Regions from separate parts of the Enterobacter sp. RIT637 genome, predicted to be linked through region 2. Evidence: predicted binding sites of a transcription regulator. Region 2 holds the regulator's gene; each other region holds the start of a gene.
The links. Region 2 encodes Fur, which represses iron uptake genes when iron is present. Its sites were predicted from a motif close to ATAATAATGAGAACNACTATCAA; they were not measured.
Positions count from the first base shown of each region.

Region 1 (9,988 bases), on a different contig from region 2:
GAAGGGGAGCGCCGGTGTTTCAACTTTCCCCAGCATTTCTGCCGCTGCCGCTACCACCCGTAAGCTGCCGTATCGACGGAACAATTCCCAAAGCGGCTCCAGCCGCTCGGATTGTGCCGACTCTTTCGAACGGGTAATTGCCAGCGCTGTCTGCGGAAACAACCCGCCGACCACCGAGTACCAGACGTCAAACCCGGCCTGCAGGGCGGAGGCCGCTCGCCAGTCACCGGCGATGCCCAGCGTGACGGGATCAGGAAGACGAGCGCGTACCTGCGACAGGTCCTCCGGCACGCGGCCAAGCTTTATGGACCCTATATTCGGCAGAGCCGCGGCGGCAAATAACAGTTCATCGCTGAACGAAAAACCGGTCGTGGCGGGATTATCGTAAATGCACAGCGGTACGGAGATCCGGCGGGTCACCGTTTCATAGAGATTAAACACTTCGTCTTCCGTTAATCGCTGGTACGACACGGGTGCCAGCAGCACGCCGGAGACGCCTGCCGATTGCGCGTCGTCAGCCAGACGCAGAATATCGTCCAGCCGTAATGCGCCAATGCTGACGATGACCGGAATGTCATCGGCATGCGCCACCGCGCAGCGTGCGATCCGACCGCGCTCTTCTACGGTCAGATAGGCATAACTTCCCGTTGAGCCCAAAACGCCCAGTGAATCCACGCCAGCGTCGACCACGGGGCGCAGAAGATTGATGAAGGACTGCTCGTCAAACATCCCCTCCTTCAGGGGCGTTAACGGAAAAGCGCTTAATCCGTGAAACATCGTGTTGTCCTCTTACAGCGTCAGCAGTTGAACCTGAACCGTGGCTCCCGGCATCAGCCGCTGCAGGTTATTGACCAGCTCTTCTCCCGCCTCTTCCAGTGCCGCAAGCGGCATTGACGGCAGACTTTCAAGAATAAACCACATAGATTGCGCCTGGCTGTCCAGACGGGTACGTACTCCCTGTCGCCAGTTCCAGCGGCGGCAGGTGACGCCGAGGTCGTCGCGCCAGATAACCTCTCCAGCATCCGGGTATTCCACCACCGGCTGGCCCTCTTTAAAGGTATCAAACGGCTCGCTGCCGTCGGACAGCGTCAGGCGCGGCGCGCCCGAGTACGCCGCGAGATTTTCCCCGCCCACCGGAACTGCATAGCGAATGCTCACCGCGTTATAGATATCCACGACCGGATCCAGCGATGGCAGCAAACCGTCTTTCAGTACCCGCTTGCGCAGGGCCGCGGCGGAACAGGGCGTGCGTTTCGGTTTTGCGCCGAAGGCTTTAAATACCTCATCCCAGTCTGAAAGGTGTGCATCAGCCCACGGCACATCATCATTCAACATCTGCTGGCAGGCCTGCGCCAGCGCGGCGGGGGCAACCTCCGGGTGGGTAATCGGCGCGGCTTCAACCAGAATGCTCAGCGCCCGAAAGCCGGGCGCAATGTCGGCAAGTCGCGAATCTATTGACGGCGTTACGAGAGACATAAATAATCCTGTATTGACTGTTTTATACCATGGTAGTGACCAATGACTGATAAAGTCAATATAATGACTGGCTCGGGTGCCGATGTTGCCCAGGTAAGCCTGGCCGTGGCGAACCGCATCCGCAACTGGCGTAAAGAAAAAAAACTGTCGCTGGACGAGCTTTCGCGGCGCGCCAGCGTCAGCAAAGGGATGCTGGTGGAGATCGAAAAGGGCGCAGCCAACCCCAGTATCGCCATTCTGTGCAAACTGGCCGCCGCGCTCGGCATCTCCGTAGCAGATATCGTCAACGTCTCCAGCGAGCCGCTGGTGCACATTATTGAAGAAGCGGCGATCCCGGTTCTCTGGCAGGGTGCACAGGGCGGTTACGCCAGGCTGCTGGCAGGCACCGCGGGCCCGGACATGATTGAGCTGTGGCAGTGGGAGATGCATCCAGGAGAGTATTTCACCTCGACAGGGCATCCGGCGGGAACCTTTGAGCTGCTGCACGTGAACGAGGGCGTGTTGACGCTGACGGTGGATGAGACGGTTACGCAGGTGAATGCTGGCGCGTCGGCGGTGGCGAAAACCGAAGCGGCGCACGGTTATGCGAACGAAGGGGAGAGCGTGCTGCGCTTCACTATGACGGTGGCGGAGTTTCACCGTTGAAAAGTAGGCCGGGTAAGCGTAGCGCCACCCGGCGTTGATTACGCCTCTTCCACGCTCACCCTGAGCGCTGCCAGCGCTTTGCGCGCCGCTTTCAGCACCTGCTCACACTGCTCAATGGTCAGCGTCAGCGGTGGCTCAATGCGGATGGTTTTCGAGTTGTTGAGCGTCCCGGCCACCAGCACCCGCTGACGGAACATCTCGCTCGCGAAGCTGTAGCCGATTTCGTTGTCGACAAACTCAATTGCCATGAGCATCCCTTTACCGCGCGCCTCCTGCACCAGGTCCGGGTATTCCCGGCCCAGCTGGCGGAAGCCGTCCAGCAGCATGTCGCCTTTCTGCTCCGCCTGCGCAGGCAGGTTTTGCTCCAGCAGCACGTTGATGGTCGCCAGCGCTGCCGCGCAGGCCAGCGGGTTGCCGCCAAAGGTGGTGGTATGCAGGAACGGGTTGTCGAACAGCACCGAGAACACCTCTTCCGTCGCTACCGTCGCACCTATTGGCATCACGCCGCCGCCGAGCGCCTTCGCCAGGCACAGGATGTCCGGCTGAACGTTTTCATGCTCGCAGGCAAACATCTTGCCGGTACGTCCCATCCCGGTTTGCACTTCGTCGAGGATCAGCAGCGCGCCAAACTCATCGCACAGCTGACGGATGGCGGGCAGATAGCCCTGCGGAGGCAAGATCACGCCGCCTTCACCCTGGATAGGCTCCAGGATCACCGCTGCCACATCGTCGCCGGTTTTACGGCATTCACTCAGCACGGTGCGCATGGCGTTAATGTCGCCAAACGGCACGTGGCGGAAGCCCGGCAGCAGCGGCATAAACGGTTTGCGGAAGGTCGATTTGGCGGTCGCCGACAGTGCGCCCAGGGATTTCCCGTGGAACGCGCCGCTGGTGGCGATAAAAGTGAATTTCCCGCGCGGCGACTGGTAGGCCTTGGCGAGCTTAATCGCCGCTTCGACCGATTCCGTGCCGCTGTTGCTAAAGAAGCTGTATTTCAGTTTGCCGGGCGTTAAGGCCGCCAGCGTTTTCGCGAGCATGGCGCGAAGCGGGTCAAGCAGCTCCTGGCTATGGAGAGGTTGTTTCGCAAGTTGATTCTGTACGGCGGAAACCACAACTGGATTACGGTGCCCCACGTTGAAAATACCAAAACCACCCAGGCAATCGATAAACTCCTGTCCCTGGGTGTCGACAAGCGTGTTCAGACTTCCCGCTTGCCACTCTACGGCTCCGTAATCCCCGCCGGCGGTAACAGATTTGCGATACTCCAGAAAACCAGGATTCACATGCTCTTTAAAGTAATCGATGACCTCTCGGTTAAGTTGTTTCATCTCCTCATGATCGAGCGTTCGCTTCTCAATGAGATTCAGTGCGTGCGCGGTACAGGCAAGAGCCGAGGCGCTGGAAGGTAACCTGTTCAAAATATGCTCCCGGGGATCGCGTATCACATGATACTGCGTTAAGTATTGCAGGGATTACGCCACTTCAGCGGACTTAACGAAAATCGGGATAAACGCCAGGTTAAAATAATGTTGCGCAATATTTAATCATGCCGATACAAGCCTGACGGGATGAAGGGGAAGGGGGGAGATTGCGATGGATGGGGTCAATTGCACCGGAGTGGTGCGAAAGATGCCACTTAAGTGGGCGTTAACAGATCATGCTTTGCAGGTAATTTCTGTACGAAAGTATTTTAAATCAATCGATTAGAAAAGCGTACAGAAAGTGCGGTTTAACTGAAATTTGCGATCTCGATCGGATTTAACAACTAAAGATAAATTTGTAACCGCCGAAAAAACAATAAACCACAAAATTAACACTCGAATAACCTGCAAGGAATGCCCGCCATGTCTTCTCCATCCTTTGTCACCCAGAATGAATACCCTCTGGATAGTGACACCACTCTTATGTCGACTACCGATCTCCAGAGCTACATGACCCATGCCAACGACACCTTTGTGCAGGTGAGTGGCTATACGCTCGAAGAGCTGATGGGACAGCCGCACAACATGGTGCGTCACCCCGACATGCCGAAAGCGGCCTTCGCCGACATGTGGTACACGCTGCAGCAGGGGGAACCCTGGAGCGGGATTGTCAAAAACCGCCGCAAAAACGGCGACCACTACTGGGTGCGGGCGAACGCCGTGCCGATGGTGCGCCACGGGAAAATGACCGGCTATATGTCGATTCGCACAAGAGCGACGGCGGAAGAGATTGCGACCGTGGAGCCTTTATATCAAGCGCTCAATGAAGGCCGCTGTAAAAAACGTATCCATAAAGGGCTGGTGGTGCGCAAAGGCTGGCTCGGGAAGTTACCGGCTATGCCGCTGCGCTGGCGGGTTCGTAGCGTCATGGCGGCGCTGTTTGCGGTAATGGCTGCCACGCTGGCGTTCACCTCTGCGGGTTGGCCTTCGCTGGTGGCTGCTGCCGTCGTGATGGTCGCGGGGACGATGCTGTTCGAGCAGCAGATTGTCCGCCCGGTGGAAAATGTTGCGCGTCAGGCGCTGAAGGTTGCGACGGGTGAGCGTAACAGCGTGCAGCACCTGAACCGCAGCGACGAGCTGGGGCTGACGCTGCGCGCGATTGGACAGCTGGGGCTGATGTGCCGCTGGTTAATCAATGATGTATCAAGCCAGGTGGTGAGCGTGCGCGATGGCAGCGATAAGCTGGCGCAGGGAAATGACGATCTCAACGACCGCACGCGGCAGACCGTCACCAATGTGCAGCAGACCGTGGCGACGATGAATCAGATGGCTGCCTCGGTACAAAGCAACTCTGAAACCGCTGCCGAAGTCGATAAGCTCTCCGTGGCGGCCAGCAGCGCGGCGACCAAAGGTGGAAATGCGATGCAGACGGTGGTGAAAACCATGGATGATATTGCTGACAGCACCCAGCAGATTGGCTCGATCACTTCGCTTATCAATGACATCGCTTTCCAGACCAATATTCTGGCGCTGAACGCAGCAGTGGAAGCGGCACGTGCGGGCGAACAGGGCAAAGGCTTTGCGGTCGTGGCCGGTGAGGTTCGCCACCTCGCCAGCCGTAGCGCCAATGCGGCCAACGATATCCGTAAGCTGATTGACGCCAGCGCCAGCAAGGTACAGTCCGGCTCCGATCAGGTTCACGCGGCAGGCCGCACAATGGATGACATTGTTGAGCAGGTGAAAAACGTCACGCAGCTTATTGCCCAGATTAGCCACGCCACGTCCGAACAGGCTACCGGTCTGTCCGAGCTGACCCGGGCCGTTGCCGAACTGGACAGTATCACGCAGAAAAATGCGGACCTGGTAGAGGAGAGCGCGCAGATCTCCGCCATGGTGAAGCACCGTGCGGGACGTCTCAAAGATGCCGTGACCGTGCTCCATTGAGTCAGTAATGTTCCAGAAAAGCCGTTTATACCATCAGGTATAAACGGCTTTTTAATGTGATAATTTTTAACGTTTATTGTTAATGTGATATTAAATAACTAAAAAAATCCGCTCAGTTATTTATGCCTGCCTAAGTCAGTTTTCCCCGACGCTATTTCAGAAATGCCCTCTCTGGTGGTTACGCAACGATCGATGCGCCAAAATTAATAGACTGTACCTATCCATTGTGATGGTTATGAAATAAAAAAACGATCAAAGTCATAAAGTTAGCGCGTTCGTTACCGATAACGGTGATCGTCTGAGAAATAATCACATCGATGGAGTAAATATGTTCTTACATGACGTAAAGATCGGCACGAAATTATTTCTGGCGTTCGAGTTCTTTATTGTTCTGATGATCGTCAGTGCGAGCGTCTCTTTGCTGAGCCTGAATCGGGCGAACAACGGGATGCAGACTATCATTACCCACGATTATCCAACCACGGTAAAAGCCAACCAGCTAATCGACAACTTCCAGGAATTTATAAGCACGCAGCAGCTTATGCTGCTGGACGAGCAGGGCACCTACACGGGGCAATCTCAGCAGCGTCTGAAAGAGATCAGCGAGCACATTACGGTGATCCTGGGCGAGCTAAACAACGCGTTGCAGGATCCGAAGTCTCAGCAGGTCCTGGCGGATATCCGCAGCGTGCGCCAGCAGTATCTGGACTCGCGCTACCGCATTTTGCAGGCGGTGCAGAACAACAACCGTGCGGGCGCTATCCAGGAGATGATGACCAACACCCTCACCGTGCAGCAGGCTTACAAAGCGAAGGTGCAGGCGCTGATCGCCATCCAAAACGACGAGATGCAGAGCGCGGGCGCGCAGGTGGACGGTGATTTCCGAACCAACCGCATGCTGCTGCTTCTGATCACGCTCTTCAGCGTGGCGGCGGGCAGCCTGATTGGCTGGTTTATCGTGCGCTCCATTACCCGGCCGCTTGGCGAGGCGGTGAGCTTTGCTGAAGCCATTGCCGATGGTGATCTGACCGGCAGCATTACGTCTCACGGCAAAGACGAAACCGGCCTGTTGCTGCATGCACTGATGGAGATGAAAACCCGTCTGCTGGAGATCGTGCAGCAGGTGCAGACCGGCTCGGAGAACATCTCCAGCGCCGCCGCGCAGATTGTCGCAGGCAACCAGGATCTGGCCGCGCGCACGGAAGAGCAGGCCAGTTCCGTCGAGCAGACGGCTGCCTCAATGGAGCAGATCACCGCGACGGTGAAAAACACCGCGTCGCACACCGGGGAAGCGACCAACCTCTCTGCCGATGCCGCCATGGTGGTGAAAAACAACGGTGAGATGATGAAGCAGGTGACCAGCAAAATGCGCCTGATTAACGAAACGTCTAACCGGATGTCCGACATTATCGACCTGATCGACGCCATTGCCTTCCAGACCAATATTCTGGCGCTGAACGCGGCGGTCGAGGCGGCGCGCGCAGGAGAGCACGGGCGTGGCTTTGCGGTGGTTGCGGGCGAAGTGCGCCAGCTGGCACAGAAGAGCGCCTCTTCAGCGAGTGAAATCCGCCAGCTGATTGAAAGCTCCACCAGCCAGACCCAGGACGGGATGAACCTGGTCGAAAAAGCCAGCGGGCTGATCAACGGGATGGTCGGCAACGTGGAGGAGATGGACGTGATTCTGCGTGAGATCCGTCAGGCCAGCCACGAGCAGACGGAAGGCATTTCGCAGATCAACAGTGCGATTGGCCTGATTGACGCCACCACCCAGCAGAACTCCGCGCTGGTGGAGGAGTCCGTTGCGGCGGCGGCATCGCTGAATGAGCAGGCGATGCACCTGAAAGAGCTTGTACGCGTCTTCCGCGTGAGCGAGCACGCACCGGCTTAATCCAGCTGGGAAATCTCAAGCGCCGCGCGGTCAATGACGCCGATAATCTGCTTGAGCTGCGCGTCGCTGAGCTCTCCCTGATTCACCTTCAGGTCTAACACTGCTTTAAAGTTATCCAGTGCCCGCTTCATCTGCGGGTTTTTTCGCAGCTGGAAGCCGACGCTGCGCGCTTTGATGCGCACCTGGATCTGTTCCAGCTGTTCCCGGTTTTCATCCAGCCAGCGTTGTCCTTCGGCGGTTATCGCAATCTTCTTACGGCCGTTCTCTTCTTCCGTAATGGTGATAAAGGCCTGATCCTGCAGATAATCCAGGGTTGGGTAGATCACGCCCGGGCTTGGCGTGTAGTTCCCCTGCGTCAGGTTCTCGATCTCTTTGATCAGCTCATAACCGTGGCTGGCGTTGCGGGTAAGGATATCCAGTATCACCAGACGCAGATCGCCGTGGCCGAAAAAGCGCGGTCGGCGTCCACCGCCTTCATGTTCGTGTCGCATAGTGACCCTCTCAATTTGATATATCTAAACTATATCTTAGATATATTCAGATGCAATCTAAAAGATCTTGCATTCCTGGTTAATAGCAATCATTATCATTAAAAAACAATTTCGATATATCGTATTCACCTGAGAAGGGCATAAAAATGACATCAACCCGTTACCCTCAACGTGTCCGCAACGATCTGCGCTTTCGCGAGCTGAACGTCCTGCGCGTCGAGCGCGTCAGCGCTGGCTTCCAGCGCGTTGTGCTCGGCGGTGAGGCACTGGAGGGCTTTAGCTCCCGCGGCTTCGACGACCATACCAAGGTCTTTTTCCCGGCGCCGGGCACGACCTTTGTTCCGCCCGTTGTTACCGATGAAGGCATCGACTGGGGTGACGGCGTGCGCCCGCAGGCGCGTGACTATACGCCACTGTTCGATGAGGAAAAAAATGAGCTGGTACTGGATTTCTTCGTTCATGATGGCGGCGTTGCCAGCAACTGGGCGGTCGCAGCCAAACCTGGCGGCAAACTCACTATCGGTGGGCCACGCGGATCGCTGGTGGTGCCGGAAGATTATGCCTGGCAGCTGTACGTATGCGATGAGTCCGGGATGCCCGCGTTGCGCCGCCGTTTAGAAGGCATCGCAAAACTGTCGGTACGCCCGGACGTTCATGCGGCCGTGACCGTGGGGGACGGATCTTATCAGGACTATCTGGCGCACCTGAGTGAATTCAACATCACCTGGATTGTGGGCCACAACCCTCAGGCGGTGGCTGATCATCTGGCGACGCTGAGCGTGCCCGAAAAGGATTACTTTATCTGGCTGACCGGGGAAGGGAAGGTGGTGAAAAACCTGAGCCGCCGGTTTGAAACCGACGCGATTGACCAACAGCTGGTGCGTGCCAGCGCATACTGGCACGCTAAATAGTCAGGCTGCGGATTCCAGCTGCGCTTCGCTTACCTGATGTTCGAGCGAGGCGCGGACCTCGTGCAGCGCCTTCTCCTGCTGGGCAAAGTAGGCTTCCATATTGTTCAGCGACGACACCAGCAGCCAGGATTCTTCTTTCTCCAGTTCCGCCAGCTCGTTCACCAGGGTGTCGATTTGGTCGCGCACCTGCGCCATTTTTTTGCGGATACGCTCCAGATCGTTCAGCCTGTCGCTCGCCATCATTGGCTCAAAGCCCTGCTGCAGACGCGCCACCAGTGAGCGGATCGCTTTCACATCCCCGCGCTGTTTGGCCTGGTTGAGCTGCACCATCATGGTGTTAGCTTCTTCTTTCAGATCGTCTGCCACCAGATCCGGGTGGCATAGCTTGCTCGCCTGACGCCACAGGCGCTTCAGCTCGTTCCTATCCTCTTCCGAGAGATCTTTCCCTTTGCGCAGACGCACTTCGGCATCGTGATGCTGCTCGCGATACTTCTCGTACTCTTCGTTAGCCTCATCGCGCGCCTGGCGCGCGGGCTCTTCTTCACGCGTTAAGCCGTTCTCCAGCTCCAGAGCTTCGGCCAGCAGATTGGCAATCAGGTTGCTTTGCTGCTGCAGTTGTTTACGCGCCTCGGCAGCCTGTACGGAATCCGCCGGGAGATCGCGCCAGCGCTGGGTGAGCGTTGCCAGCACCTCCACGGCCTGCGCCATATAGCGCTGACAGCGGCGATAATCTTCTTCGCGCCGACGCGCCTCCGCCTGCTGACGGCGCAGGTTTAGCTCCGCCAGCGTTTTACGCAGGGCGAGGATCTGCTGCATCAGCGGCCCGAGACGGGAGAAATAGAGATCGTTGAACTCGTCAAGCTGCTGCACGCGGGCGTTGCGGCGGTCAATCAGATCGCGCAGACGCTCTTCCAGCGCCTTCAGCTCCAGCTTGCTGGCGGCCACCTGCGGGTCACGCCACGGGGTCACGGCGCGCTGGCCCTGCAGCCACGCGGTGATGGCCCTGATGGCTGCGGTGTAGTTCTTCTGCTCAAGCGCCACGACGATTGCCTGTAGTTCCTCGTCAAACGCTTCATTTTTCAGCCGCGTCAGCTGGCTCTGGATGATGTCGTCATCTTCCAGTTCGATGGCATTTTTTATGATTTCTAGCCGTTTGATCGGTGTGCTCATGATGCCTTTCGCTTTGGCGCTTAAGTATTTGAGTTAAGGTTA
Region 1 covers NZ_JAIHAZ010000019.1:42,251-52,238, reverse strand. Annotated here, with positions in the region: gene K5E19_RS20530 (dihydrodipicolinate synthase family protein) at 1-777, opposite strand, end outside; gene K5E19_RS20525 (B3/4 domain-containing protein) at 790-1,476, opposite strand; gene K5E19_RS20520 (helix-turn-helix domain-containing protein) at 1,519-2,121, shown strand; gene ygjG (putrescine aminotransferase) at 2,160-3,539, opposite strand; gene K5E19_RS20510 (PAS domain-containing methyl-accepting chemotaxis protein) at 3,966-5,486, shown strand; gene K5E19_RS20505 (methyl-accepting chemotaxis protein) at 5,815-7,374, shown strand; gene K5E19_RS20500 (PadR family transcriptional regulator) at 7,371-7,865, opposite strand; gene K5E19_RS20495 (siderophore-interacting protein) at 8,012-8,776, shown strand; gene K5E19_RS20490 (DNA repair protein) at 8,777-9,946, opposite strand.
Region 1: K5E19_RS20495 (siderophore-interacting protein) is a predicted target of Fur. The motif match lies at 7,942-7,964, and genes of this name have one in related genera.

Region 2 (9,988 bases):
GATTCGGATGTTTGGCCAGGTATTCACGCATCACGCGGATACCCTGTTTCATGAGATCATCACTGCTGGTGATGAGCGTTGGCAAATAACTGGTGCAGCCCGATTTCTCGTTGGCTTTCTGCATGATCTCCAGCGTTTCAACCGTCACCGCATCCGCAGTATCATTGAACTGCACACCGCCGCAGCCGTTAAGCTGTACGTCGATGAAACCGGGGGAGATTACTGCTCCATTGAGTGAGCGCTGTTCAATCTCCGGCGGCAGCTCTGCCAGCGGGCAAACACGTTCAATCAGGCCATTCGCGATAACAATCGCGTGGTCATCCAGAATTTCATGGCCGGTATAAATCCGACCGTGGGTTAAAGCGTACATAACGACCCCCGGTTTAAAAAAAAGCGACCGCCCCTGCATACAGAGGCGGTTATTCAATTACAGACCTTTGATGTTCTCTGCTTCTAACTCGTTGAAGTATTTCAGCGTTTTCACTTTCAGCTCCATCGTGGACGGTTCGTCACACACGACGACGGCTTTAGGATGCAGCTGCAGGCAGCTGATGGTCCACATGTGGTTAACGTTGCCTTCAACGGCTGCCTGGAGTGCCTGCGCTTTCACGCCGCCCAGTACCAGGATCATCACTTCTTCGGCATCCAGCAGGGTGCCTACGCCAACGGTCAGGGCGTATTTTGGAACCTGGTTCACGTCGCCGTCAAAGAAACGGGAGTTCGCCACGCGGGTGTCATGGGTCAGCGTTTTAATACGGGTACGGGAAGCCAGAGAAGACGCTGGTTCGTTGAACGCGATATGACCATCGTTGCCCACGCCACCCATGAACAGGTGGATTTTACCGTAAGAACGGATTTTTTCTTCGTACTGACGGCATTCTGCGTCAATATCAGGCGCGTTTCCATTCAGCAGGTTAATATTTTCAGCAGGGATATCAACGTGATCAAAGAAATTACGGTGCATGAAGCTATGGTAGCTTTCCGGATGTTCCTTTGGCAGGCCAACATATTCGTCCATGTTGAAGGTCACAACATGCTTAAAGCTAACCTGGCCCGCTTTGTGCATTTCAACCAGGGCTTTGTACGCTGTCAGCGGGGTACCGCCGGTTGGAAGGCCAAGAACGAAAGGACGATCGGCGGTAGGTTTGAACGCATTAATGCGGTTAACGATATGACGCGCAGCCCATTTTCCGACTTGTTCAGCTGTTGCCAGGGGGATCAGTCTCATTGTTCACCTCTAAAGTTTAATTAAAAAAGTGGGCGGATGATTAGTGCAACCTGAACTAAGCGTAACCTGGAACCTTTCAGGCCGGATCAATCCGTCTTGATTTTTTGAATGATAAAATAAGTTTTCACTGTTAGCCAGTGAAAGGGAGGGGGGATTACGATATTTGGTGACAAAAATCACAAAAAATGGGTGTTTAATTTGCGATACGAATTAATTTTTCACACACTCACAATGCCAGTGAATCATCAACTGTATCTATTAGTTAATGACACAATAAAAACACAGCAGAGAACGTGCCTGAAACGGGGTCTCATAGGGGGAAGAAAGTGAGTATTCTAGGTTATTTACAAAAGGTTGGCCGAGCGCTTATGGTGCCGGTTGCCACGCTGCCAGCGGCAGCGATATTAATGGGTGTCGGTTACTGGATTGACCCGGTTGGCTGGGGTGGAGACAACGCGCTAGCGGCGTTCTTCATTAAGTCTGGTTCTGCCATCATCGACAACATGTCCGTGCTGTTCGCCATTGGTGTGGCTTACGGTATGTCCAAAGATAAAGACGGTGCTGCGGCATTGACCGGTTTCGTGGGCTTCCTGGTGCTGACCACGCTCTGTTCTCCGGCTGCGGTTTCCATGATCCAGAAGATCCCGGCGGACCAGGTTCCTGCCGCGTTCGGTAAGATCAGCAACCAGTTCGTGGGTATCCTCGTCGGCATTATCTCTGCGGAACTGTACAACCGCTTCAGCAGCGTTGAGCTGCCAAAAGCGCTGTCGTTCTTCAGCGGCCGTCGTCTGGTGCCAATCCTGACTTCCTTCGTGATGATCTTCGTTGCGTTCATCCTGATGTACATCTGGCCGGTGATCTTCGACGGTCTGGTGAACTTCGGTGAACACATCCAGAAACTGGGCTCCGTCGGTGCGGGCGTGTACGCGTTCTTCAACCGTCTGCTGATCCCGGTTGGTCTGCACCACGCGCTGAACTCCGTGTTCTGGTTCGACGTTGCCGGTATTAACGATATTCCTAACTTCCTGGGTGGCGCACAGTCCATCGAAGCAGGTAAAGCGGTTGTGGGTATCACCGGTCGTTACCAGGCGGGCTTCTTCCCAATTATGATGTTCGGCCTGCCGGGTGCTGCGCTGGCTATCTACCACTGCGCGCGTCCAGAGAACAAAGCGAAAGTGCTGGGTATCATGATGGCGGGTGCGTTCGCGGCCTTCTTCACCGGAATCACCGAGCCGCTGGAATTCTCCTTCATGTTCGTTGCGCCGGTTCTGTATGTGATCCACGCCGTGCTGACCGGTATCTCCGTGTTCATCGCTGCAAGCATGCAGTGGATTGCCGGTTTCGGCTTCAGCGCCGGTCTGGTGGATATGGTGCTGTCGTCCCGTAACCCGCTGGCGACCCACTGGTGGATGCTGATCCCTCAGGGTCTGGTGTTCTTCGTTATCTACTACGTGGTATTCCGCTTCACCATCACCAAATTCAACCTGATGACCCCGGGTCGTGAGCTGGCTGTGGCCGGTAGCGAAGCGGATGGTCAGGATGTGAACGTGAGCGGCGGTCAGGAGCAGGATGTTTCAGGTCTGGCGCGTCAGTACATTGCCGCAGTGGGCGGTTCTGATAACCTGACCGGTATCGACGCCTGTATCACTCGTCTGCGTCTGAACGTTAAAGACTCTTCTCTGGTGAACGAAGCGCTGGCAAAACGTCTGGGTGCGTCCGGCGTTATCCGCCTGAACAAAACCAGCGTACAGATTATCGTCGGCTTCGTGGCAGAGAAAATTGCTAACGCGATGAAAACTACCGGTCCGGTAGCCGCAGCTGAAGCTACTGCAGCGCCTGCTGCCCCCGCTGCTGCTAAACCACAGGCTGTGCCAAATGCAGTGACCATCGCCGCGCTGGTTTCCCCGGTTACGGGTGACGTGGTTGCCATTGAGCAGGTACCTGACGAAGCCTTCGCCAGCAAAGCGGTCGGTGACGGCGTGGCCGTGAAGCCAACGGACAAAACCGTTGTGTCTCCTGCAGCCGGTACCATCGTGAAAATCTTCAACACCAACCACGCGTTCTGCCTCGAAACGGAAAAAGGCGCGGAGATCGTTGTCCACATGGGTATCGATACCGTTGCGCTGAACGGCCAGGGCTTTACTCGCCTGGTGGAAGAGGGTGCAGAAGTCGTGGCAGGCCAGCCGATTCTGGAAATGGATCTGGACTTCCTGAACGCCAACGCGCGCTCGATGATCAGCCCGGTCGTTTGCAGCAACATCGACGACTTCAGCGGTCTGGTTATCCAGGCGAAAGGTCAGGTGGTTGCGGGCCAAACGCCACTGTATGAGATTAAAGGCAAGTAATCGCTCCTGAGTAGAGTCATGCCTTAAGCGGCGGGGGATATCCTCCGCCGCTTTTTTTTGCATCAATTGCCCCCATTATTTTCATCTGATACGTATTTTCCGTAACTAAGGGTTGTCACTACGTCCGGCTTATAAGATCATATGCCGTTATACGTTGTTTACGCTTTGAGGAATCCACGATGAGTGAGGCAGAAGCCCGCCCGAGTAACTTTATTCGTCAGATCATCGATGAAGATCTGGCCAGTGGTAAGCACACCACAATTCATACCCGCTTCCCGCCGGAGCCGAACGGCTACCTGCACATTGGGCATGCAAAATCTATCTGCCTGAACTTTGGTATTGCGCAAGATTACCAGGGCCAGTGCAACCTGCGTTTCGATGACACCAACCCAGTAAAAGAAGACATCGAATACGTTGAGTCCATCAAGAACGACGTGCAATGGCTGGGCTTCAGCTGGTCTGGCGATATCTGCTACTCCTCTGACTATTTTGATCAGCTGTACGCCTACGCTGTAGAGCTTATCAACAAAGGTCTGGCGTATGTCGACGAACTCTCTGCTGACGAAATCCGTGAATACCGCGGCTCGCTGACCGCACCGGGCAAAAACAGCCCATATCGCGATCGCAGCGTGGAAGAGAACCTGGCGCTGTTTGAAAAAATGCGTGCCGGTGGCTTCGAAGAAGGCAAAGCGTGCCTGCGTGCCAAAATCGACATGGCGTCTCCGTTCATCGTGATGCGCGATCCGGTGCTGTACCGCATTAAGTTTGCGGAACACCACCAGACCGGTAACAAGTGGTGCATCTATCCGATGTACGACTTCACCCACTGCATCAGCGATGCGCTGGAAGGCATTACGCACTCTCTCTGTACGCTGGAGTTCCAGGACAACCGCCGTCTGTACGACTGGGTGCTGGATAACATCACCATTCCTGTGCATCCACGTCAGTACGAGTTCTCTCGTCTGAACCTGGAATACACCGTGATGTCCAAGCGTAAGCTGAACCTGCTGGTGACCGACAAGCACGTTGAAGGCTGGGATGACCCGCGTATGCCGACCATCTCCGGTCTGCGCCGTCGTGGTTATACCTCTGCCTCTATCCGTGAATTCTGCAAACGTATCGGCGTCACCAAACAGGACAACACCATTGAGATCGCTTCTCTGGAGTCCTGCATTCGTGAAGACCTCAATGAAAACGCCCCGCGTGCGATGGCGGTGATCGACCCGGTTAAACTGGTTATCGAAAACTACCCGCAGGGCGAGAGCGAACTGGTGTCTATGCCTAACCATCCGAGCAAGCCGGAGATGGGCACCCGCGACGTACCGTTCAGCGGTGAGATCTGGATCGATCGTGCTGACTTCCGCGAAGAAGCGAACAAGCAGTACAAGCGTCTGGTGCTGGGTAAAGAAGTCCGTCTGCGTAATGCATACGTGATTAAAGCCGAGCGCGTTGAGAAGGATGCGGAAGGTAACATCACTACCATCTTCTGTTCTTACGATGCAGAAACGCTGAGTAAAGACCCTGCTGATGGCCGTAAGGTGAAGGGCGTTATTCACTGGGTGAGCGCTTCCCATGCGCTGCCAGTTGAGATCCGTCTGTATGACCGTCTGTTCAGCGTGCCTAACCCAGGCGCGGCTGACGATTTCCTGGCGACCATTAACCCGGAATCACTTGTTATCAAACAGGGTTACGCTGAGCCGTCGCTGAAAGCGGCGGAAGCGGGTAAAGCGTTCCAGTTCGAGCGTGAAGGTTACTTCTGTCTGGACAGCCGTTACAGCACCGCAGAAAAACCGGTATTTAACCGTACCGTCGGCCTGCGTGACACCTGGGCTAAGATCGGCGAATAATATTGCTGCTCTGGTCAAGGAGAGACAAACGCCGCTTATTGCGGCGTTTTTTTTATTTAATGATCATGGTATTAAGCCAGGGCTTAAAGATCAGCCGTTAAAATATGAGGTCAATGAGGTGCTACTTATTTTTCTAAAAAAAGTTTGTATTTTTACGAAATACATAAAGGATGAAAAATAAACAGCAAGTACCTGCGCTACCCGCTGAAATTTCTGATATTTCCCCGCCAATCCTCGCTCTCCTCTAAATGTTACAAAGCACTACGAATTATGTGCACTTCGTCATAATCCTGACTTTTGCCCACGGAAAAGCATTGATAATTCGCGTCGCGAAAAATAACCTAAAGGCGGTAGTTAATTCGAGGGTATTTCTAACTACCCTGACCTTTTGGTCTTTTATATTTTCGCCGTTGAGGCGTTTTAATTCGTCAAAGAGGAATAATCTATGCGTACGTTCAGTGGCAAACGTAGTGCGCTGGCGCTGGCTATCGCCGGTGTGACAGCAATGTCGAGCCTGGCGATCACCCCAGAAGCTAAGGCAGAAGGCTTCATCGATGATTCTACCCTCACGGGCGGTATTTATTACTGGCAGCGTGAGCGTGACCGTAAAGACGTCACTGAAGACAAATACAAAACCAACCTTTCGCACTCGACCTGGAACGCCAATCTGGATTTCCAGTCAGGCTATGCCGCGGATATGTTCGGTCTGGATATTGCTGCGTTCACCGCCATTGAAATGGCGGAAAACGGTGACAGCGGCCACCCGAACGAAATCGCCTTCTCCTCCAGTAACAAAGCGTATAAAGAAGACTGGTCTGGCGATAAAAGCGGTGTCAGCCTGTACAAGGCAGCAGCGAAATTCAAATACGGCCCGGTATGGGCACGTGGGGGCTATATTCAGCCAACCGGCCAAACGCTGTTAGCGCCGCACTGGAGCTTTATGCCGGGTACCTACCAGGGCGCGGAAGCCGGGGCTAACTTTGACTACGGCGATGCGGGTGCGTTGAGCTTCTCCTATATGTGGACCAACGAGTACAAAGCACCGTGGCACATTGAGATGGACAAGTTCTACCAGAACGATAAGAAAACCAAAGTCGATTACCTCCACTCGCTGGGCGCGAAATACGACTTCAAAAACGATCTGGTCCTGGAAGCTGCATTTGGTCAGGCGGAAGGTTATATCGATCAGTATTTTGCTAAAGCCAGCTACAAATTTGATGTTGTGGGCAGCCCGCTGAGCACCAGCTACCAGTTCTACGGCACGCGCGATAAAGCCAGCAATGGCACCGTTAACGATATCTATGACGGCACTGCATGGCTGCAGGCGCTGACCTTCGGCTACAAAGTGGGCCAGGTTGATTTACGTCTGGAAGGAACATGGGTGAAGGCAGAAGGGCAGCAGGGCTATTTCCTGCAGCGTATGACGCCAACCTACGCGTCCTCGAACGGTCGTCTCGACATCTGGTGGGATAACCGCTCTGACTTCAACGCCGACGGCGAAAAAGCGGTGTTCTTCGGTGCGATGTATGACCTGAAAAACTGGAACCTGCCTGGCTGGGCGGTGGGTGCCTCTTACGCTTACGCCTGGGACGCAAAACCTGCGGATATGGCAACACCGGACGCGTACTACGATCCAAACTATCGTCTGAAAGAGTCTTCTTACAGCCTGGATGCGATCTACACCCTGCAGGATGGACGTGCAAAAGGGACGATGTTCAAACTGCACTTCACGCAGTATGACAACCACTCCGATATCCCGAGCTACGCGGGCGGTTACGGCAACATCTTCCAGGATGAACGTGACGTGAAATTCATGGTCATCGCGCCATTCACTATCTTCTGATGAACACACCGGCGGGTAATGTTGTCCCGCCGGTATGGAGACTGCACATGATGAAAAAAATCGTAATCGTCGCGTTGCTGGCATCAGGGCTGGTGGCGTGTGCTCAGACTGAGGCACCAAAAGAAGATTCCCGCCTGAAGGAGGCCTATAGCGCCTGTATCAATACAGCGGAAGGGTCGCCGGAGAAAATCGAAGCCTGTCAGAGCGTGCTGGACGTGCTGAAGAAAGAGAAAGCGCATGAGCAGTTTGCGACGCAGGAGAATGTTCGCGTGATGGATTACCAGGCCTGCATTCAGGCACGTAAAACCGGTAACGATCAGGAAGTGGCGAAGCGTTGCGATAAGATCTGGAGCGATATTCGCAGTAACAATAAATAAGTTGCTTTACGCCCGGTGGCGCTGTGCCACCGGGCTTTTTTTTTGCCCAAAAACAGGCAAAAAAAAAGCCAACCTTACGGCTGGCTCAGAGTATAAACACGATATTATTTCGCGTCGTGCGCGTGGTCGTCTTCACGGCAATCGCCTTCAGCGCAGTGACCATACAGGTACAGGCTGTGGTTGGTCAGGCGAATGCCATGACGAGCGGCGATTTCACGCTGGCGTGATTCGATGGAATCATCGCTAAATTCAATAACCTTGCCACAATCGAGGCAGATCAGGTGATCGTGATGGTGCTGTTGGGTCAGCTCGAAAACGGATTTACCGCCCTCGAAGTTATGACGGGTAACAATGCCCGCGTCATCGAACTGGTTCAGCACACGATACACGGTTGCCAGCCCAATCTCTTCACCCATGTCGATAAGACGTTTGTAGAGGTCTTCCGCACTGACATGGTGATTGTCTGGCCCCTGAAGCACTTCAAGGATTTTTAACCGAGGAAGCGTTACTTTCAGGCCAGCCTTCTTTAATGCGGTATTGTTGTCAGTCATGCGGAATCTGTCCTGTTGCTAAACGATTCACTTCTAAAGAAGAAGTGACAGAAAATGCACTTGGGATAATGCGTCTCATTATAGAACTGCCATGGCTAAATGAAAACTGCAAGTCTCAAGCAAAGTATGCTTATAAAAACGTGGTATCACCAACAAACTTGTTCGATGGCATCCACTTTTTACCAGGGGGATATTGTACAGGTCTGAACGAAAAAGTTAAAAGTTTGTAGCAATTAATTTAATCGGTTTTACCTGGTAAACGGGCGCAACCTGAGTTGCGCCACCGGGAAATCAGGCGTTAAGAATGTCGTCGAGGTTCAGCTCTTCACGGATCTGCTTAACCCATTTCTCAACGCGTTCAGCGGTCAGTTCCGGCTGACGGTCTTCGTCGATGGCCAGGCCGACAAAGTGGTCGTCGTCTGCCAGGCCTTTAGAGGCTTCAAAGTGGTAACCCGCCGTTGGCCAGTGGCCGACAATCACCGCACCGTGTGGTTCAATGATGTCGCGGATGGTGCCCAGTGCGTCACAGAAGTATTCTGCGTAGTCTTCCTGATCGCCGCAACCGAACAGCGCGACCAGCTTACCGTTGAAGTCAACTTCTTCCAGGGTTGGGAAGAAATCGTCCCAGTCACACTGTGCTTCACCGTAGTACCAGGTCGGGATACCCAGCAGCAGGATGTCATAACCTTCGAGATCTTCTTTGCTGCTCTTGGCGATGTCGTGCACATCGGCAACGTCTTTACCGAGCTGTTTTTGAATGTTTTTTGCGATATTTTCGGTATTGCCGGTATCACTGCCGAAGAAAATGCCGATGATTGCCATGAGTAAAATAACCTCTTGAAACTTAATGGTATGGTGGCGCAATTTGTCCACGGATAAGGGCAATAATAGCAGAACAGGCAACCCTGCGGAAACAGCTATCGCGCAGGACTGCACTCTGTGCTACATGAAAAGGGAAATAAAAGGAATTTTCAGACTTATGCCTTGCTGCGCAATGTCTCAAGTTGGGTGATTAACATCTCTTCAATCAGTTCGCTGCGGCTGATGTTACGCGCCTCGGCCAGCTCATTTAGTGCATCGACGGCATCGGCGTTCAGCTTCAGTTCGACACGCTTAAGCCCACGATTTTTATCGCGTTTAAGCTGGTTGCGTTTATTAATACGCAGCTGTTCATCGCGCGAAAGCGGATTCGTTTTCGGTCGTCCCGGTCGACGCTCATTCGCGAACAGATCTAGTGTCGTACGGTCCGTTTGTTCTTTGGCCATGATTCTGAGACTTCGGGGGAAATACGCCGCCCTGCTAATGCCCGGGCGATAAGCGCGCCATCATACATCACCGAAAACGGCACGCCAACGACTGGAAGCCCACAACCTTCCAGTCGCTCTCTTTTTAATCAATTTGCAGTATCAGAGAGATAGCGACGAATGGCGCGCAGTACGGCGTCCGGTTTTTCGGCGTGAACCCAGTGCCCGGCACCGGCAATCACGTGGGCGCGAGCCTGCGGGAATTGGGCCAGCAGCGTGTAGCGGTAGGCGTCGGTAACGTAAGGCGAGTTTCCGCCGCGAATAAAGAGGGTAGGGTGTGGCCATGCGGGGACGGTTTCCCAGCCCACGATGTTGTTGTACTGTTCCCACAGCACCGGCACGTTAAAACGCCATTGCCCATCAACATACGACTTTAGCAGGAACTGCACGACGCCTTCCTCATCCAGATGCTCACGCATCACGGCGGCAGCCTGCTGGCGCGTCGCGACGCCCGCTTCTGTGACCGCATTAATGGCGGCAAAAATCTCATCGT
Region 2 covers NZ_JAIHAZ010000003.1:154,167-164,154, forward strand. Annotated here, with positions in the region: gene nagA (N-acetylglucosamine-6-phosphate deacetylase) at 1-370, opposite strand, end outside; gene nagB (glucosamine-6-phosphate deaminase) at 428-1,228, opposite strand; gene nagE (N-acetylglucosamine-specific PTS transporter subunit IIBC) at 1,555-3,573, shown strand; gene glnS (glutamine--tRNA ligase) at 3,753-5,420, shown strand; gene chiP (chitoporin ChiP) at 5,866-7,263, shown strand; gene chiQ (ChiQ/YbfN family lipoprotein) at 7,314-7,640, shown strand; gene fur (ferric iron uptake transcriptional regulator) at 7,745-8,191, opposite strand; gene fldA (flavodoxin FldA) at 8,483-9,013, opposite strand; gene ybfE (LexA regulated protein) at 9,169-9,456, opposite strand; gene ybfF (esterase) at 9,585-9,988, opposite strand, start outside.

Region 3 (9,988 bases), on a different contig from region 2:
AAACCAGCGGGCAGTATATCTCAACGATGCTCACTGTTTGCAACAACTAACCAACGCCACGCTTACACCTCTTCCGGGTTAACCTCCGGATGCGCGTACTCCGGCCAGACCAATACCACCAGCTCCGGGTAGGCTTCCAGACTGAACTCGCGAAAACACTGGCGCAGGTTTAATACGTCCAGGTCGGAATACGAGACTTTCTCGCCATTAAGACAACGCTTTTTGATATTGTCATAATATTTATAGACCGCGGAATTCAGGTCGCTGCAGCGGCGCTGGGCCTCAAATAATCCCGGCGTGTCATTAATTTCTGACATTTTCATCCGCTTAATTGTCGCGTGCAAAAAGTCGATATATTCATGGTTCACCCGCCAGTACCAAACCGGCGTCACCGAGTTCATCAATACAGAGAAATGATCTTCTCCTTCCTCTTTTGTCATCAACTCAGGCTGCGGCGGTTCACTGGCGTCTTGCGACACTTTCGTTTTATTGAACTCTTGCATCAATAAAAGCACGCCAGCGGTCAGTAATAGTAATGTGATGACCGTAAAGAAAATGCTGTTCATGGGTAGGCTCCATTTTTTTTGATTTTAAAATTGCCTCATGTTATTGTCAACGAATCTCACGCCTTTACCAACCCCACCCTGTTGAAATTAAAGGAAATTAAAAAATGCTGCCCGACAGTCTTGTCCCGGCTAAGTACCACATTACGCCTGTGGAACAGCAACCGACGAAAGAAGAAAAAGAGGCTAATTTTACTCAGGGAAAAAGAAAGCTCTCCGATTTCGAGTCCGACATATTAATTGGTGTTTCCCGAACGGGCAAATCTCGTAATATGTTGCTGGAGGAGCATGACCGCCATATTAAAGACCGTTTATTTCGCGCTGTGAAAATTGAAGCCCTGGCGCATCTGCTGAACGACCTGCAAGCCGAAGGTGAAATAGACGCCCAGCAGCTCAGTCAAATAATGGCTGAAAAGACTAAAGAAATAAATGAAATGGGTAATGAAATTTGGCTTAATTTAATTACCCGTGAAAAAAACGCCCCTATTTTTTATGACTTCGGGGAAGATTAACGTGAAATCAGTTAATGATAATAATGTCTATTTGACTTTAGATGATAAAAAAAGCGATGAATTTATCTTAAAGCAAAATCTCGAGGCATTAAAAAAGAGTAAAAATGAAGAGATGACGCGTATTACCCAGGATTTGGTATCGATCCCGGCCACGCTCGTGCGCCTGAAATGGCAGAACCGCCGCGAAATTTATCCATTACAGGTGAAAGAAGAGATCTACGGTGCCGTGATGAATGCCATCATCGAGCAGCGCCCGGAGCTGAAAGAAAAGCTTCTGGGACGCCTGGAGGCCAACTATCAGTATCTGCTGGCGAGAGAGACCGCAACGCTGCGCCTGACCCGTAAGCTGTCTGAGGGGGATTATCACACCTCAAACGTCACCCACGTCGCGCTCAATGAAGACGCGCACGCCGTCGCCCTTGCCGAAACAAAACGCTAGCCTTTGCGCAGTGCAAAAAAAAGCTGACTTTCGCCAGCTCTTCGTTTTATTTCGCGGCCGCTTTTTCTTCGCCGACCAGACCAATCTTCAGGTACCCCGCCTGATGCAGCGTGTCCATTACCCTCATCATGGTTTCATAGTCGACGGTCTTATCTGCACGGAAGAAGACGGTGGTGTCTTTCTTGCCGCCGGTAAGCTGGTCCAGCGCCGGAATGACTGACGCATCCGTTACCGGGTCGTTACCCAGGAACATGGATTTATCCGCTTTCACCGACAGATAGATAGGCTTTTCCGGGCGCGGCTGCGGCTGGCTGGACGAGGCCGGGAGATTCACCTTCACGTCGACCGTCGCCAGGGGGGCAGCCACCATAAAGATAATCAGCAGAACCAGCATGACGTCGATAAACGGCGTCACGTTGATCTCATGCATTTCGCCGTTATCGTCCAGATTTTCGTTTAGACGCATCGCCATACAATCAACCTACGCGCAGTTTGGAGGCCGCGTGCACCGGTTTAACCGCGCTGGCGTTGAGGTCTAAATCGCGGCTTTGCAGCAGCAGAACCTGCGCGGCTACGTCACCGAGGGTCGCTTTGTAGCTGCCGATCATACGCGCGAAGATGTTATAGATAACCACCGCTGGGATAGCGGCAACCAGACCGATGGCCGTTGCCAGCAGCGCTTCTGCGATGCCTGGTGCAACCACCGCCAGGTTAGTCGTTTGAGTCTGCGCGATGCCGATGAAGCTGTTCATGATGCCCCAGACGGTACCGAACAGGCCGACGAATGGAGAAATCGCCCCGATGGTCGCCAGATAACCATTACCGCGGCCCATATGACGACCAACGGCAGCGACGCGGCGTTCCAGACGGAAGCCGGTACGTTCTTTAATGCCTTCGTTATCTTCACTGCCTGCGGAGAGTTCCAGCTCGTTCTGTGCTTCATTAACTAACATGCTGGTCAGGCTTTTCGCATGGAAGGATGAGGTCATATCAGAAGCCTGATCCAGAGAGCGGGCTTCGGCCAGCTGCTGCTGTTCGCGCTTGAGGCGGCGCTTCTGAGAAAGCAGCTCGGCGCTCTTGCTGAAGAAAATAGCCCAGGTGACAACGGACGCCAGAATCAGGCCGATCATCACAATCTTAACCACGATGTCAGCATGATGATACATGCCCCAAACGGAGAGATCCGTCTGCATCAAATTATTACCCACTCTGTATCTCCAGGACGCAATTCACAAAATCTGAGCGTAATAATATCAAAACGTCGTCGAATTGATAGTAGTTCTCATTAGTATTTACATAGTGCCGTAATTTTCGCTCACATTCCTTGCGCTTACGCAGTAAAAATTTCTTATGCGTATTTTTCATAATATTTTCTGCTTATTCGATAAGCATGCGGGTGCACATTTTTACAATCGTGGTAGTCTGGACGTCCAGACGTATAAAAACAGGGTTAGCGAACATGACAAAGAAGCATCTTGATACCACGCTGGTGCAGGCAGGACGCAGCAAGAAATACACCCAGGGATCGGTAAACAGCGTGATTCAACGCGCCTCCTCGCTGGTGTTTGATACGGTTGAGGAGAAAAAAATCGCCACACGCAACCGCGCGAAAGGCGGACTGTTTTATGGTCGTCGCGGCACGCTAACCCATTTTTCTCTGCAGGAAGCCATGTGCGAGCTGGAAGGCGGTGCGGGCTGTGCACTGTTCCCCTGCGGCGCGGCGGCGGTGGCTAACACCATTCTGGCATTTGTGGAACAGGGCGATCATATCCTGATGACCAACACCGCCTACGAGCCAAGCCAGGATTTCTGCACCAAAATCCTCAGCAAGCTCGGCGTGACCACCGGCTGGTTTGACCCGCTGATCGGGGAAGGCATTGCCGAACTTATTCAGCCAAACACGCGCATTGTGTTTCTGGAATCGCCGGGCTCCATCACCATGGAAGTGCACGACGTGCCCGCTATCGTGAAGGCCGTGCGCAGCAAAGCGCCAGAGGCGATTATCATGATCGACAACACCTGGGCGGCAGGCGTGCTGTTTAAGGCGCTGGAGTTCGACATTGATATCTCGATTCAGGCGGCGACCAAATACCTGATTGGGCACTCGGACGGCATGATTGGCACGGCGGTGTCCAACGCGCGCTGCTGGGACCAACTGCGTGAAAACGCCTATCTGATGGGGCAAATGGTGGACGCCGACACAGCCTACATGACCAGCCGGGGCATCCGCACGCTGGGGGTTCGTCTGCGTCAGCACCATGAAAGTAGCCTGAGAATCGCTGAGTGGCTGGCGCAGCATCCGCAGGTGGAGCGCGTGAATCACCCTGCGCTACCGGGCAGTAAAGGCCACGAATTCTGGCAACGTGACTTTACGGGCAGCAGCGGCCTGTTCTCCTTCGTGCTGAAAAAGCGGCTGAACAACGACGAGCTGGCGAGCTATCTGGATAATTTTACCCTCTTCAGCATGGCCTACTCCTGGGGCGGCTTTGAATCCTTGATCCTACCTAACCAGCCGGAACAGATTGCGGCCCTGCGCCCCGGCGGCGAAGTGGACTTCAGCGGCACCCTGATCCGACTGCATATTGGTTTAGAAAATGTTGACGATTTGATTGCCGATTTAGCAGCAGGGTTTGAACGTATCGTGTAGAGTGCAGGCTGAAAATGTACTCCTGGACGTTTTTGTGAACACTGCAAGCAGAAAAGTCTGCATGAGTTGCGTCCGCGATCAACCCCAGCGGGCCAATTCGGGAGTACAATAGCGTTATATCTGCTGTTCCACAGGAAAGTCCATGGCTGTTATTCAAGATATTATTGCGGCGCTCTGGCAACACGATTTTGCCGCGCTGGCGGATCCGCACGTCGTGGGGATTGTTTACTTCGTGATGTTCGCGACGCTGTTTCTGGAAAATGGATTACTGCCAGCCTCGTTCCTCCCCGGTGACAGCCTGCTTCTGCTCGCAGGCGCGTTAATCGGCAAGGGAGTGATGGACTTCACGCCGACGATGGTGATCCTCACGTCAGCCGCCAGCCTGGGCTGCTGGCTGAGCTATTTGCAGGGCCGATGGCTTGGGAACACGCGCGTCGTAAAAGGCTGGCTGGCGCAGCTGCCGCATAAATATCATCAGCGTGCGACCTGCATGTTTGACCGGCACGGCCTGCTGGCGCTGCTGGCCGGGCGTTTCCTGGCATTTGTTCGCACCCTTCTGCCGACGATGGCGGGCATTTCCGGCCTGTCCAACCGCCGCTTCCAGTTCTTCAACTGGCTGAGCGCCCTGCTGTGGGTCGGCGTGGTGACCTCGCTCGGCTACGCGCTGAATATGATCCCCTTTGTGAAGCAGCATGAAGATCAGGTGATGACCTTCCTGATGGTGTTGCCGATGTTCCTGCTGGTCGCAGGGCTGGTGGGGACGATTGCGGTAGTGATTAAGAAGAAGTACTGCAGTGCATAAACAAAAGCCGGGTGGCGCTACCGCTTACCCGGTCTACGTTTCCCCTCAGGCTCCCTGCATCGTTCGGATGCGTGACGCATCTTCCCCCGGCGTAACGCCGAAGTAGCGCTTAAACTCCCGACTAAACTGCGACGCGCTTTCATAGCCGACGCGCATTGCCGCCGCGCTGGCCTTCATGCCGTCGTGGATCATCAGCATCCGCGCCTTGTGCAGCCGGTAGGTTTTGAGGTACTGCAGCGGCGAGGTGCTGGTCACCGATTTGAAGTTATGGTGAAACGCCGAGACGCTCATGTTCGCTTCCGCCGCCAGCTGGTCGACGCTGAGGTTTTCCGTGTACTGGCTTTCGATACGCTTGAGCACGCGGCTGATCAGACTGAAGTGGGTCTGTCGGCTCACCAGCGCCAGTAACGCACCGCCGCCCGGCCCCAGCAGCACATGGTAAATAATTTCGCGGATAATCTGCTTGCCCAGAATACGCGCGTCCAGCGGCCTCTCCATCACGTCCAGCAGACGCTCAATGGCGCAGAGGATCTCCTCCGACAGCGTCGCCGAGTTAATCCCGCTCGACGCCATCGAAGGCCGGAAGAACTCGTCTTCACCTATCTCCATCAGCAGCTCCTGCAACTGAAGAATATCGACGTTGACGCGAATACCGGCCAGCGGAACCGCCTCTGTCGCGAAGGTTTCACATTCGAAGGGTAAAGGTACTGTCAGGAGCAGATATTCATTGGTGTCGTAGCGGAACACGCGCTCGTTGATATAGCCAATTTTATGGCCGGAAAAGAGAAAAACGATGCCCGGCTGGTACATCACCGGCGTGCGCGTCCCGGGCTGGGTGCCGTAGAGCAGGCGAATATCCGGCAGCAGTTCGCTGATACCATTTTCTTTATCAATCAGTCTTTTAATCTGCCCAGTAAGCTGATGGCAGATCGCTTCGCGGTTCATTTTACGTTACTCCGGGTACGGTTTCCGACGTTAACAGTGTGCGTCGTTTTCCGCGCTTTCTCCAGCGCTCTGTAGAAATGGGCAAGACATCGGCAGGAATGTGCATTGAGAGGATAGCCCCGGGCGGCCACAATGTGCAGCATCAGGTCGCCCTCTGCGCCACCACGGTTTTTCACCCACTAAAGGGAACGAGCAATGAACAACTTTAATCTTCACACCCCAACCCGCATTCTGTTTGGTAAAGACGCTATCGCCGATCTGCGTGCGCAAATCCCTGCGGACGCCCGCGTGCTGATCACCTACGGTGGCGGCAGCGTGAAAAAAACCGGCGTGCTGGATCAGGTTTACAGCGCCCTGGACGGTCTGGACGTGCGTGAGTTCGGCGGCATCGAGCCAAACCCGTCTTACGAAACGCTGATGAACGCGGTGAAAATCGCCCGCGAAGAAAATATCACCTTCCTGCTGGCCGTCGGCGGCGGCTCGGTGCTGGACGGCACCAAATTCATCGCGGCGGCAGCGCACTACGCTGACGGCATCGATCCGTGGCACATCCTGGAAACCCGCGGCAGCGACATTAAAAGCGCCATCCCGATGGGCTCCGTACTGACCCTGCCAGCGACTGGCTCTGAATCCAACAAGGGCGCGGTGATCTCCCGCAAAACCACCGGTGACAAACAGGCCTTTATGAACGAGCACGTTCAGCCTGTCTTCGCCATTCTGGACCCGGTGTACACCTACACCCTGCCTGCGCGTCAGGTAGCGAACGGCGTGGTCGACGCCTTTGTTCACACCGTTGAGCAGTACGTCACGTATCCGGTCGATGCCAAAATTCAGGATCGCTTCGCGGAAGGCATTCTGCTGACGCTCGTCGAAGACGGCCCGAAAGCGCTGAAAGAACCGGAAAACTACGACGTGCGTGCCAACGTGATGTGGGCGGCAACGCAGGCGCTGAATGGCCTGATCGGTGCTGGCGTGCCGCAGGACTGGGCGACCCACATGCTGGGCCACGAGCTGACGGCGATGCACGGTCTGGATCACGCCCAGACGCTGGCGGTCGTTCTGCCTGCCCTGTGGAACGAAAAACGCGATACCAAGCGTGCCAAGCTGCTGCAGTACGCCGAGCGCGTGTGGAACATCACCGAGGGTTCCGACGATGCGCGTATTGATGCCGCCATCGAAGCGACCCGCAGCTTCTTTGAAGGTCTGGGCGTGCCGACGCGTCTGTCTGGCTACGGTCTGGACGGCAGCACCATCCCTGCCCTGCTGGCGAAACTTGAAGAGCACGGCATGACGCACCTGGGCGAGCACGGCGACATTACGCTGGACGTGAGCCGTCGTATTTACGAAGCGGCGCGCTAAGCGTTTTTGCCCTCCAGACTTTCGTTTTTTGACATTTCGTCCAGACTTAATGCACACCCCATCGTCGGAGTACCCCTCCGACGATGCGTACCTGAAGGAGGAAAAATGGCAAACCAAACCGTAATCAAGCTGCAGGACGGCAACGTGATGCCCCAGCTGGGGCTAGGTGTATGGAAAGCCGGTAACGACGAGGTCGTCTCCGCCATTCATAAAGCCCTGGAAGTCGGCTATCGGTCGATTGATACCGCCGCCGCGTACAAAAACGAGGACGGTGTGGGGACCGCGCTGGCCAGCGCTGGCGTCCCCCGCGATGAGTTATTCATCACCACCAAACTGTGGAACGACGATCAAAAACGCCCCCGCGAAGCCCTGCAGGAAAGTCTGGAAAAGCTCCAGCTCGATTTCGTCGATCTCTGGCTGATGCACTGGCCGGTTCCGGCTATCGACCACTACGTTGATGCCTGGAAAGGGATGATTGAACTGCAGAAAGAGGGGCTGGTGAAAAGCATCGGCGTCTGTAACTTCCAGGTGCATCACCTGCAGCGTCTGATTGATGAAACGGGCGTTGCGCCTGTGATTAACCAGATCGAGCTGCACCCGCTGCTGCAGCAACGCCAGCTTCATGCCTGGAACGCCACGCATAAGATCCAGACCGAATCCTGGAGCCCGCTGGCGCAGGGCGGCGAAGGGGTGTTTGATCAGAAAATTATCCGTGAGCTGGCGGATAAGTACGGCAAAAGCCCGGCGCAGATCGTCATTCGCTGGCACCTGGACAACGGCCTGGTGGTGATCCCGAAATCGGTCACGCCGTCGCGCATCGCCGAAAACTTCGATGTCTGGGATTTCCGTCTGGATAAAGATGAGCTGGGTGAGATTGCGAAGCTGGATAAGGGTAAACGTTTAGGCCCGGATCCGGATCAGTTTGGCGGATAATACCTAAAACGAGCCCGGTCTTCCGCCGGGCTCGTTTTAATCTATAAACCGGACTGACATCTCGCTTCTCCGGGAAGGTCAGGCAATGTGCAAATAACGTTATACGCTTCCCCTTCAAGTTTATGTGGCCCACCGAGACCGCCGCCTGCTTCTGCTTCATATTCCTTTCCGTTGACACTTATCTGGAGCGGGGTGTGATAAATCCAGTCCATCGGACCTATTGGCAGAAAAAAGATCCACTCATGCTGGCTCTGAAAAGCAAAACGACCGTTGTCGTCAGAAAGCGTCTGCTCCCTCTCTAATGTTATTTTAGCGCCCGGGACTGGCTTACCTGCACTGTCGATTAGGCGTCCTTCCACTTCCGGCTGTGTCTGGCGGTGCATTACACAACCGCATAACGTCAGGCCAATCAGCATCGCTCCTGTTAACTTCCTGATTTTCATTTTGGGCCTCCTACCCTTATGCAGAAAAAAGCCGGGTGGCGGCTTTGCCTTACCCGGCCTACGCGCTGACCTGTAGGCCCGGTAAGCGCAGCGCCACCGGGCTTTGTTACAGGTTTAACCGATCTTACGTTTTCCCGATTTTTTCGTCCCCGCACCACCGTTCGAACGCTGATGCACAATCGGCGTGTGCTTGGTCAGCGCCGGGCGCGTATTGCGGTTCTGGCGACGCGCTTCGCGCATCTCATCCAGCGTCGGAGCCGGTACCAGGCAGTCACGGCGCGAACCGATCAGGTGTTTTTTACCCATCTCTTCCAGCGCCTGACGGATCAGCGGCCAGTTTTTCGGATCGTGATAGCGCAGCAGCGCCTTGTGCAGACGGCGCTGCTTATCCCCTTTCGGCACCACCACCTCTTCACTCTTGTAGCCAATCTTACTCAGCGGGTTTTTGCCGGTGTAATACATGGTCGTCGAGTTGGCGAGCGGTGACGGATAGAAGTTCTGCACCTGATCCAGACGGAAGCGACGCTGCTTCAGCCACAGCGCCAGGTTCACCATGTCCTCATCGCGCGTGCCCGGGTGGGCGGAGATGAAGTACGGGATCAGATACTGTTCTTTACCCGCCTGCTTCGAATAGGTGTCGAACAGCTCTTTAAAACGATCGTAGCTGCCCATGCCCGGCTTCATCATTTTCGACAGCGGGCCTTCTTCGGTGTGCTCAGGCGCAATCTTCAGATAGCCGCCGACGTGGTGTGTCGCCAGCTCTTTGATGTAGCGCGGATCTTCCACGGCGATGTCGTAACGGACCCCGGAAGCGATCAGGATCTTCTTGATGCCCTTCAGGTCACGCGCGCGGCGATAGAGGTTAATCGTCGGCTCGTGGTTGGTGTCCATGTGCTCGCAAATGCTCGGATAGACGCAGGAGAGGCGACGGCAGGTCTGCTCCGCGCGCGGCGACTTGCAGCGCAGCATGTACATGTTTGCGGTTGGGCCACCGAGATCGGAGATCACGCCGGTAAAGCCCGGCACCGAGTCGCGAATCGCTTCGATCTCATTGATGATCGAATCTTCAGAGCGGCTCTGGATAATACGGCCTTCGTGTTCGGTAATGGAGCAGAAGGAACAGCCGCCGAAGCAGCCGCGCATGATGTTGATCGAGAAGCGGATCATCTCATACGCCGGGATACGGGCGTTGCCGTACGCCGGGTGCGGCACGCGCTTGTACGGCAGCGCGAAGACGCTGTCCATCTCTTCGGTGGAAAGCGGGATCGCCGGCGGATTGATCCAGATGAAGCGCTCGCCGTGCTTCTGCATCAGGGCGCGGGCACAGCCCGGGTTGGTTTCATGG
Region 3 covers NZ_JAIHAZ010000009.1:76,403-86,390, reverse strand. Annotated here, with positions in the region: gene K5E19_RS14600 (ESA_00282 family adhesion-associated protein) at 63-566, opposite strand; gene K5E19_RS14595 (hypothetical protein) at 671-1,075, shown strand; gene K5E19_RS14590 (cytoplasmic protein) at 1,056-1,514, shown strand; gene exbD (TonB system transport protein ExbD) at 1,561-1,986, opposite strand; gene exbB (tol-pal system-associated acyl-CoA thioesterase) at 1,991-2,722, opposite strand; gene metC (cystathionine beta-lyase) at 2,974-4,161, shown strand; gene yghB (DedA family general envelope maintenance protein YghB) at 4,304-4,963, shown strand; gene K5E19_RS14565 (AraC family transcriptional regulator) at 5,009-5,908, opposite strand; gene yqhD (alcohol dehydrogenase) at 6,104-7,267, shown strand; gene dkgA (2,5-didehydrogluconate reductase DkgA) at 7,373-8,200, shown strand; gene K5E19_RS14550 (carboxypeptidase-like regulatory domain-containing protein) at 8,242-8,643, opposite strand; gene K5E19_RS14545 (YgiQ family radical SAM protein) at 8,758-9,988, opposite strand, start outside.
Region 3: exbB (tol-pal system-associated acyl-CoA thioesterase) is a predicted target of Fur. The motif match lies at 2,784-2,806, and genes of this name have one in related genera.